3 linked regions of the Pelosinus fermentans DSM 17108 genome follow. The protein of the gene in region 3 interacts with the protein of the main gene of each other region in a pairwise test. Links are inferred from orthologs where the notes say so. Each region holds a gene or a part of one and is shown on either strand. Other genes may lie near its edges. The genes, in order: FR7_RS17445, rplL and FR7_RS14090.

Region 1 (2,945 bases), 710 kb from region 3 along the record:
ATGAATCGAAACGCGAAGACGCGAAGAAATACGAAGCACACGAAGGAGATTACAGGTCTCTTCGTGTGCTTCATAGCCTTCGCGCCTTCGCGTTTCAAAATGTTTTATTTTTTATGTGCCAGTTTTACCAGGCTGCTGCAACAGAACCTTTAAAGTGTTCATTAATGAAGGATTTTACTTCATCAGAGTGATAGGCTTTAATGAATTTTTGTACAGCTGGATTTTCTTTATCTTTAGAACGGACAGCAATAATATTAGCATAAGGGGAGTTGATATCTTCAATAGCAATTGCATCTTTAGTCGGTACTAATCCAGCGGTAATTGCATAATTGGTGTTAATGGCAGCAACGTCCATGTCAGCTAGGGAACGGGGGATTTGTGCTGCATCTAATTCTTTGATAACAATTTTTTTAGGATTCTCAATAATATCAGTAACAGCGGCTTTTAGTCCGATTTCCGGTTTTAATTTAATAAGACCAATTTTCTCTAGCAATAATAGAGCTCGTCCTCCGTTAGTTGGATCATTAGGAATGGCAACGATGGCTCCTGCTTGTAAATCGGCTATATTTTTCAGCTTGCTTGAATAAATGCCCATTGGAAAAATGACTGTGTTGCCCACTGAGACGATATCATAATTGCGGTCTTTAATAATATTGTCAAGGTAAGGTTTATGTTGAAAACTATTGACGTCAATATCACCTTGGTTTAATGCTACATTAGGTTGAATATAATCATTAAATTCAACGACTTCGATTTTTAAGCCATCCTTTTCGGCAATTTTCTTGACTACATCCATTACTTCAGCGTGAGGACCAGCTGTAACACCAACTTTTAATGTTTTCTGTTCTACTTTTGCAGTACTTTGCTGACCGCAGCCAGTTGCTAAACCTAGAATAAAGACAAGAGATAGGAAAAGGGAAATGGATTTTAGTGATTTTTTCATTTAAATATGCCTCCTAAAAAATATAATGTTTTATTTCAATTTTTGCAGTCTTTCGATTGCTGCTTCTAATGTTGCAAATTGTTTGCAGAAACAAAAACGGATAAAACGATGTTTGTCATTGGCATCGTCCTGATAAAAACTAGATCCCGGTACGACTGCAACCCCTACTTTTTCAGCTAAGTGACGGGCAAAGTCTACATCATTCTTCCAGCCAAAAGGCGCTATGTCTGCCATAATATAATAGGCGCCGGCCGGGCGAATGCAAGTAAAGCCGATGGCAGTCAATTCCTTTAACATAAAGTCGCGACGCTTACTGTAAAAATCCCCTAATTTTTCATAATAAGTGGTAGGAAAATTTAGGGCCTGGGCGGCGGCTACTTGCAGGGGAGCGGCTGCTCCTACCGTCAAGAAGTCATGCATTTTACGTATGGAACGGCTGATTTCGCCGGAAGCAATCACATAACCAATGCGCCAGCCTGTTACGCTGTAGGTTTTTGAAATACTATTGATAGTTATGGTTCGTTCTGCCATGCCGGGCAAGGTAGCCAGAGGAATGTGTTTTATTTCATCATAGATGATGTGTTCATAGATTTCGTCTGTAATTGCCAAGACATCATATTGAATACATAGTTTGGCAATGAGATCCAGCTCTTCGCGGTTAAAAACTTTACCAGTAGGGTTATTTGGAGTATTAATAATAATGGCCCTGGTACGTTCTGAAAATGCCGCCGTTAATTCTTCCTTGATAAAGCTGAATTCTGGTGGATGCAGTTGGACGTATTTGGGGGTAGCACCACATAATACGGCATCAGGACCATAGTTTTCATAAAAAGGCTGAAATATAATGACTTCATCCCCAGGATTAATAGTGGCTAAGAGGGTTGCTACCATGCCTTCTGTTGAACCGCAGCATACGGTGATTTGCGTTTCCGGGTCAATATCAATGTTATAGTCTCTTTTGTTTTTCAAAGCAATGGCATCTCTAAGTGACTTCGTCCCCCAGGTAATTGCATATTGATTGTGATCTTCTAAAATTGCCTTAACTGCGGCCTCTTTTATTTCATCCGATGCCGGAAAATCAGGAAAGCCTTGTGCAAGATTAATGGCTTTATGAGCGGCAGCAATACGAGACATTTCTCTAATTACGGATTCTGTAAAACGACCAGCTTTTTCCGAGGCATAGTTACGCAGAGTTTGAGCTTGTGCATTTTGATTCATCATATTGACTCCTTTGATTGATAATAAAAAAATCTTCTTCATAAGATGAAGAAGATTTTATTTTTCCAAAATGATCCTCATCTCCCAGGAAATTCCTGTTGGAATTGGCACCGTTCGCATTGCGCGGTGGTTGCCGTAGCTTCATCGGGCCAATCCCCTCGGCTAACTCTTGATGAATGTATGTAGTTGATGAAAGTAATAGTAGCATGAGTTCCTACCTGGTGTCAAGGAGAATTGAGAAAATCGTATCTCTCGTCAATTGACATGTAAACTTAACAAAAGTATAATATGATAATATGAATAAAAGTCCATTGCAAAAATACTTATATTCATAATTGAGGAGGATTATCGTATGGGGCAGACAAAAACAAGTTTTCGATGGAAATTAGCAGGACTTATGTTTTTTATTAGTTTTATTTCTTACATGGATCGAGTCAATTTATCAGTAGCCACTCCCACTATTATGCAAGAATTAGGCTTTAGCAAAATGGATATGGGATTTATTCAGACGGCTTTTTTTGTTGGCTATGCTTTTATGCAAATACCAGGTGGAATCATGTCTGAATTTTGGGGACATCGGAGGGTTCTGGCACTAGCAGCTACTTGGTGGTCAGCCTTTACAGTATTAACAGGAGCATGCAGTAACTTTACCTCATTTATTCTGGCGAGAAGTCTGTTTGGCATCGGAGAAGGTCCTATGGCACCTGCCTTTGGAAGATTTATTTACCGTTGGTTTAATAATAATGAAAAGGGGCGTGCTTCTTCATTTATGTTAAGCGGTGTA
Region 2 (3,000 bases), 1.1 Mb from region 3 along the record:
GTACGTGGAGCGGTAGTATTGCCTCACGGTACTGGTAAAACCAAAACTGTTTTGGTTTTTGCTAAAGGTGAGAAAGCAAAAGAAGCAGAAGCTGCTGGTGCTGACTTTGTTGGCGCTGAAGATATCGTAGCAAAAATTCAGGGTGGATGGACTGAGTTTGATGTAGCAGTTGCTACTCCTGATATGATGGGTACTGTTGGTCGTTTAGGTAAAGTATTAGGCCCTAAAGGTTTAATGCCGAATCCTAAAGTTGGTACAGTTACTTTAGATGTTGCTCGTGCGATTAGTGAAATAAAAGCAGGTAAAATCGAGTATCGTACTGATAAAGCTGGTAATATTCATGCACCAATCGGTAAAATATCATTTGACAATGAAAAAATTATCGAAAATTTTCAAGCGTTGGTTGACATCTTGAATAAGGTAAAACCAGCTGCTGCTAAAGGACAATACATGCGTAGTGTTACTATAAGTACTACAATGGGTCCTGGTGTAAAAGTAAATCCACTTAAAGTTTCTGGCAAGAAATAATTAATTGTAAGTAAGAAGTGACAGTATAATCTTTGATCTAATGCAACTGAATAATAAATTTGGCTGTAGACAGCAGGTATCCGTAATGAACTAAGTGAGATGTGAATCTTTCTCATGTTCGCCTGCCGAGGTCGGGGATTATACTATAGCTTTTGCTATTAGCGACCTCCGGCTTATTATGCCGAGAGGTCGTTTTGTTTTGTAATCTTGTAAAGGAGGTGGATTTTAGTGGCTGTAACATCAGAAAAAATATCAGTCGTTTCCGAACTGAAAGGTAAACTTTCTGTAACAAAAGGTGCGGTATTGACAAACTACCGTGGTCTTACTGTGGCACAAGACACTCAACTTCGTCGTAAATTACGTGAAGCTGGCGTGGAATACCGTGTAGTAAAAAATACGATGACACGGATTGCTGCTAAGGAAATCGGAATTGAAGGGTTGGACGTTTATCTTGAAGGTCCAACTGCAATTGCGATTTCTGAAACAGACCCCGTTGCTCCAGCACGTGTAATTTCTGACTTTGTAAAAGAGCATAAATTAAAAACATTGGAAGTAAAAGCTGGTTTGTTAGATGGTAAGGTTATTGATGCAGAAGGTGTAAAAGCTTTGGCAAGCCTACCAACTCGCGAAGTGCTTATTGCTCAAGTTTTGGCTGGTATGCAAACTCCAATTGTTGGATTTGTCAATGTACTTCAAGGTTCTATCCGCAAATTCGTATATGCGCTTGATGCTGTGCGCAAACAAAAAGAATCAGCATAAAAAATTAAAATTAATGGAGGTTTTTTAAAATGACTCAACAAGAAATTATGCAAGCAATTGAGAACATGAGTGTTCTTGAATTATCTGAATTGGTGAAAGCTCTAGAAGAAAAATTTGGTGTTTCTGCAGCTGCTCCTGTAGCAGCTGCTGCTGCCGCTCCAGCTGCTGCTGCTGCCGCTGAAGAAAAAACTGAATTTGATGTTATTCTTACTAGCGCTGGCGCTAGTAAAATCAACGTTATCAAAGTTGTTCGCGAAATCACTGGTCTTGGCTTGAAAGAAGCTAAAGAAGTAGTTGATGGTGCTCCTAAAGCAGTTAAAGAAAAAATTGCTAAAGCTGATGCTGACGCAATCAAAGCTAAACTTGAAGAAGCTGGCGCAGCTGTAGAAGTTAAGTAATTATAACTCTCTATTCTTTCTAAATTATAGAATGAAAAATATAAAGAGTACCCATGTGGTGCTCTTTATATTTTTTCCTGAATTAAATTATTGGGGTATTGACTAACGGGTCTTATTGTGATATTATTGTTCAATGCAAAGAATGTTTATTTTAGGGTAATGTTTTTTTATTGTGCAATGTATAAAATCTAGATTGGCAGGAAATAGTAATATATGGAGGATGGAATCATATTTCATCATGAAGACAAATGCAAGGTCTGTTACTTGACTGGAAAAACCTTGCTTTTTTTGTATTGTAGTGCCTAACCCTTCATTTGCTAGGTGCTAAAGTACCACTGTAATTTGTCTTTTATTATATATTTCATATTTAGTGCTAATGGATGATATTATATTATGTACTGCACAATATTGTATTATGTAAAAGGTTTTATACCTGCGGCAAAATATTGTGAGTTGCGAAGCGACTTGCAATATCGGTATACATATCGCTAATGAAAATGTGCTGCCAAGGTATAAAGTTTAATTTGGGCTAAGGGGTGAAGGATTTAATGTTTAATCCTGTTCCGGTTGGCAAAAAGATCAGATATAGTTATGCCAAGATCAAAGAAGTACTGGACATGCCCAATCTGATTGAAATTCAGAAGAATTCCTATAACTGGTTTCTAAAGGAAGGGCTGCAAGAAATTTTCCATGACATTTCGCCTATTCAGGACTTTACAGGCAATTTGGTTCTGACATTTGAAAAATTTACATTAGGCGAAGCCAAGTATCACGTTGAAGAATGTAAAGAACGCGATGTTACGTATTCAGCTCCTTTACGCGTCAATGTTCGATTGATTAATCGTGAGACTGGCGAAATTAAAGAACAAGAAGTATTTATGGGCGATTTCCCACTCATGACAGAAAATGGTACTTTTATCATTAATGGTGCAGAGCGGGTTATTGTCAGTCAGTTGGTACGCTCTCCAGGTGCGTATTACAATGAAACAATTGATGCAACAGGTAAAAAACTGTATAACTCTACAGTCATTCCAAATCGTGGTGCATGGCTGGAACTCGAAACGGATGCCAATGATGTAATGTCTGTTCGGGTGGATCGCACACGAAAATTACCAGCGACCGTATTGATTCGTGCTTTAGGCTACGCGTCAAATGCTGCTATTGCAGAATTGTTTCATGATGATGTGCGGGTTCGCGCTACTTTGGAACGGGATAATACCAATTCCAGAGAAGAAGCTCTAGTCGAAATTTATAAAAGATTACGTCCGGGTGAACCTCCTACCGTAGATAATGCTACTCAGTTATTGGAATCACT
Region 3 (4,091 bases):
ACAATTGTCTATAAATCTACGAAGCATTCTATTTCAAAATAAAATCTATACATTGCTTTCTCCATATTAGAGCGTATTCCTGCTAATTTTTCTTAGGCGTGACAAAAATATAATTTCTTCATCTACTTTAGAGCTAACGCCCACTATTTAAGGAAACTTTGTAATATCTTGTCTACCATATTATAATAATATGGACGGGAAGGAGCAGCTATCGCTGTACTGCTTCTCACAGGAAAATAAGGAAAACACTTGGCTTACAACCAAGTGTTTTCTTATTTATGCAATGGTTACCTGCCCTTTACCAATGATAGTTTCTAATGCTTCTATCGCTTCGGGAGTAGGCCTGATCCAAAATTGCTGTTCTGTTTTTATCACACGCCGACTATCTGTCAGATGCAAAAAGACAACACTAGAACCGGGAAATTTCCTAAAGGTTTGTTTTAATTTTTCAAAAACATCCCCGCTTTCTTGCACTTTACTAATTTTAAGCCGCACTTCCAGATTTTGCGGATCACCAAGTAATTGAATATCATCTGCAATTACTTTCGCCTTATCCTCACTCATGCTCAATCTGCCAGATACCCGAACAGGTGTATCTGGTAATAAAATTTTATTGAATTTATCAAAGGTTTTAGGGAAGATCACGATTTCTATCTGCTCTGTAAAATCCTCCAGAGCAATAAAACACATCATTCCACCATTCCTAGTAGTAATACGCTTTGCACTAATAATCAGTCCCGCTACTTTAATATTCTTGCCATCACCATATTCACCAGTAACCAACTCAATTAGAGGAGTGAAACTGTTCATCTTCTCTCTATACGCATCTAAAGGGTGTCCCGTTACATAAAAGCCAGTGATTTCTTTTTCCAATACCAGCATCTGTTCTTTTGGGATCTCGGGAATATCTGGCAGAGTAATCTCATCTGCATCATTTAAAGTCTCTTCACAAAACAAGCCGATCTGCCCACTGACCTTATCCCGCTGACGCACTGCAGCCATGTCGATTGCTCGTTCTAGTACTGCTAATAACTGTGAACGCTTTGCACCCAATGAATCAAATGCACCGCATTTAATTAAACTTTCGATTACCCGTTTATTAATTAAGCGCATATCCACTTTAGTACATAAATCTACCAGCGACTCAAATTTTCCATTAGAATCACGAGCAACTACCATATTTTGAATAGCATTCTCGCCAACGTTTTTTACTGCTGCCAAACCAAAACGTATCCCATTCCCATCTACACTAAAACTACTTTGACTGGCATTGATATCAGGCGGCAGTACATCAATACCCATTTGACGGCAAGTCTCAATATAAGAGCCAATTTTCTCATTGGTCCCCATAACACTTGATAATAAAGCTGCCATAAATTCTTGAGGATAATTCGCCTTTAAATAAGCAGTTTGATAGGCAACCAAAGCATAAGCCGCACTATGGGATTTATTAAAACCATAATCAGCAAAATGTGCCATCAAATCAAAAATTTCCCCTGCCATCTTCCGTTCAATGCCCCGCTCACCAGCCCCCTGCAAGAAATTCTCCCGTTGGGCATCTAGTACATCGTGCTTCTTTTTCCCCATGGCTCGTCTAAGCAAATCTGCTTGTCCCAAGGAAAAACCAGCCATCACCGAGGCAATCTGCATAACTTGTTCCTGATATAAAATAACACCGAAGGTATCACATAAAATTGGCTCTAATAAGGGATGTACATACGTAACTGTTTTTTTACCATGCCGACCATTGATAAAGTCTTCTACCATGCCACTTCCTAAAGGACCTGGCCGATATAGCGCCACTAGAGGTATTAAATCGGCAAAGCATTCAGGTCTTAGATCCTTCACTAAAGTAGTGATACCGCTTGACTCTAACTGAAAGACGCCTGCTGTATCGCCATTAGTCAGCATAGCACTTACTTTAGGATCATCTAAGGGAATATGATCAATATCAATCTTTATCCCCCGACTTTTCTGTACAAGCTTAATCGTATCACCAATAACAGTTAGTGTTCGAAGCCCTAACAAGTCCATCTTTAATAAACCCAGTTCTTCTACCTTATCCTTATCATATTGCGTCGTTAAAAATCCTTCGGCAGAATTTTGCAGCGGCACATAATGAGTCAAAGGCTCTTTAGAAATCACTAGCCCTGCAGCGTGGGTAGAAGCGTGCCGTGGCAATCCTTCAACTGCCATTGCTAAATCTAATAATTTTCCTACCGCTGATTCATTTTCATAAGCAGCACGAAAATCCGAACTGATTTCCAAAGCCCGCCGCAGAGTAATCCCCAATTCATTCGGTACCATTTTGGCAATTCGATCGACTTCACCATATGGCATATTTAAAGCTCGCCCTACATCTCGAATAGCTCCTTTAGCAGCCATCGTTCCAAAGGTAATAATCTGGGCTACCCGATCGGCACCATAACGATCCGATACATATTCAATGATCTTGCCGCGATTCACATAACAAAAATCAATATCAATATCGGGCATAGTAACCCGCTCAGGATTCAAAAATCGTTCAAACAACAAGCCGTAAGCAATTGGATCAATATTAGTGATCCCCAATAAATACGCAACAATACTACCTGCAGCCGATCCACGGCCTGGTCCTACGGGAATTTCTTGCTGTCTGGCATAATTAATAAAATCCCAAACAATCAAAAAGTACCCCGAATAATCCATCTTCATAATAACGCCTAACTCAAAGGCCAAACGATCATTAATCTCTGGAGTGACTTCACTATAGCGTTCTTTCAACTGATCCCGGCACAGCTTTTCAAGATAGTCATTTGCTGTAAGACCTTCTGGTACAGGAAATTCAGGCAAATATAAATTGCCAAAATCTAAGGTCACATTACAACGCTCTGCAATGCGGCAAGTATTTGCAAGGGCTTCTGGATACGCCCCAAATAACTGTGCCATTTCATCAAAATCTTTCAAATAAAATTCATCACTGAAGAATTTCATTCTAGCAGTATCATCTACGGTTTTTCCCATTTGAATGCATAACAACACATCATGACATTCTGCATCCTGCTTGTTAATATAATGTAAGTCATTGGTCGCGACTAAGCCAACATCAAATTTACGAGACATTTCGATCAAAAGCGTATTTACCTTTTTTTGTTCCGGTATCCCATGATCTTGGATTTCAAGAAAAAAATTATCTTTTCCAAAAATGTCAATATACTCTTGAACCAACGCCTCAGCAACAGTGATATTATCTTTTAATAGCCAGGAAGGGATTTCTCCTGCAATGCAGGCACTTAGGCAAATGAGTCCCTTACTATATTGGCTAAGCAGTTCTTTATCAACTCTCGGTTTATAATAAAAACCTTCGGTATTTCCTCTCGATACCAACTCAATCAAATTACGATATCCTTCATCGGTTTCAGCCAATAATACCAAATGATAATAGGCTTCCCCTTCCACCATAGTTCTTTCCCGCCGGGAACGAGGAGCCACATAGACCTCACAGCCAATGATGGGTTTAATACCTTGCTTTTTTGCTTGCTTATAAAAATCAACAATGCCATACATTGTACCGTGATCGGTAATCGCGATTGCTGGCATATTGAGTTCTTTTGCTCGTTTTACCAGACTTCCAATACGGCTGGCGCCATCAAGTAAGCTATATTCTGTATGTACATGCAAATGCACAAATGACCTAGCATTAGAGTGCTGCAATTGTTTTTCCATCTATTTCACATCCTTTTAGATGACACAATTCTTATTCCTATAGAAAAGTTCATTTTTATTATACTTTATAGTAAGAAATAACGGAACCACTATGTAATTCATTCTTTCTGATTGAACAATAACAGATGTCTTTGTAGGTAAGACCAATATATTTTTTGTTATGTTTCGCAGGTATTTTCATAAATAAGTTGAATATATAGAGGTTATAAATGTTTAAAGAGGTGTTGTGAATTGTATACTATAGGCATTCTGCAATTGACGCAAAATTTAGATGATGCCGTCCATGGTTTTAAAGCAGAACTTACAGAACACGGTATTCATGCCGAGTTTCATTATTTAAATGCCGATGGCAATATAGATCAGCTTGCTAAATTAGCAAATCAACT

What was found.
Region 1: the proteins of FR7_RS14090 (region 3) and FR7_RS17445 interact in binary tests that used the Escherichia coli proteins (3 or more experiments, as listed by UniProt). The link is inferred for Pelosinus fermentans DSM 17108 from one-to-one orthologs.
Region 2: the proteins of FR7_RS14090 (region 3) and rplL interact in binary tests that used the Escherichia coli proteins (3 or more experiments, as listed by UniProt). The link is inferred for Pelosinus fermentans DSM 17108 from one-to-one orthologs.

Annotation. Positions count from the first base shown.
Region 1 is NZ_AKVN02000001.1:3,759,166-3,762,110, reverse strand. The notes cover bases 68-2,852. They hold FR7_RS17445 (pyridoxal phosphate-dependent aminotransferase), read right to left. Parts: upstream 2,162-2,852; coding sequence 974-2,161; downstream 68-973. Other genes in these bases: FR7_RS17440 (MFS transporter), read left to right, coding at 2,514-2,852; FR7_RS17450 (MetQ/NlpA family ABC transporter substrate-binding protein), read right to left, coding at 125-943. Also shown: more of FR7_RS17440, read left to right, coding at 2,853-2,945. UniProt on the Escherichia coli protein: Shows aminotransferase activity with methionine and histidine as substrates, and to a lesser extent also with phenylalanine.
Region 2 is NZ_AKVN02000001.1:4,171,337-4,174,336, reverse strand. What follows is about bases 161-3,000. They hold rplL (50S ribosomal protein L7/L12), read left to right. Parts: upstream 161-1,316; coding sequence 1,317-1,685; downstream 1,686-3,000. Other genes in these bases: rpoB (DNA-directed RNA polymerase subunit beta), read left to right, coding at 2,234-3,000; rplJ (50S ribosomal protein L10), read left to right, coding at 757-1,287; rplA (50S ribosomal protein L1), read left to right, coding at 161-528. Outside these bases: more of rplA, read left to right, coding at 1-160. UniProt on the Escherichia coli protein: The binding site for several of the GTPase factors involved in protein synthesis (IF-2, EF-Tu, EF-G and RF3). Is thus essential for accurate translation.
Region 3 is NZ_AKVN02000001.1:3,044,442-3,048,532, forward strand. The notes cover bases 77-4,007. They hold FR7_RS14090 (DNA polymerase III subunit alpha), read right to left. Parts: upstream 3,706-4,007; coding sequence 277-3,705; downstream 77-276. Other genes in these bases: FR7_RS14095 (ABC transporter substrate-binding protein), read left to right, coding at 3,937-4,007. In the rest of the region: more of FR7_RS14095, read left to right, coding at 4,008-4,091. UniProt on the Escherichia coli protein: DNA polymerase III is a complex, multichain enzyme responsible for most of the replicative synthesis in bacteria. This DNA polymerase also exhibits 3' to 5' exonuclease activity. The alpha chain is the DNA polymerase catalytic subunit.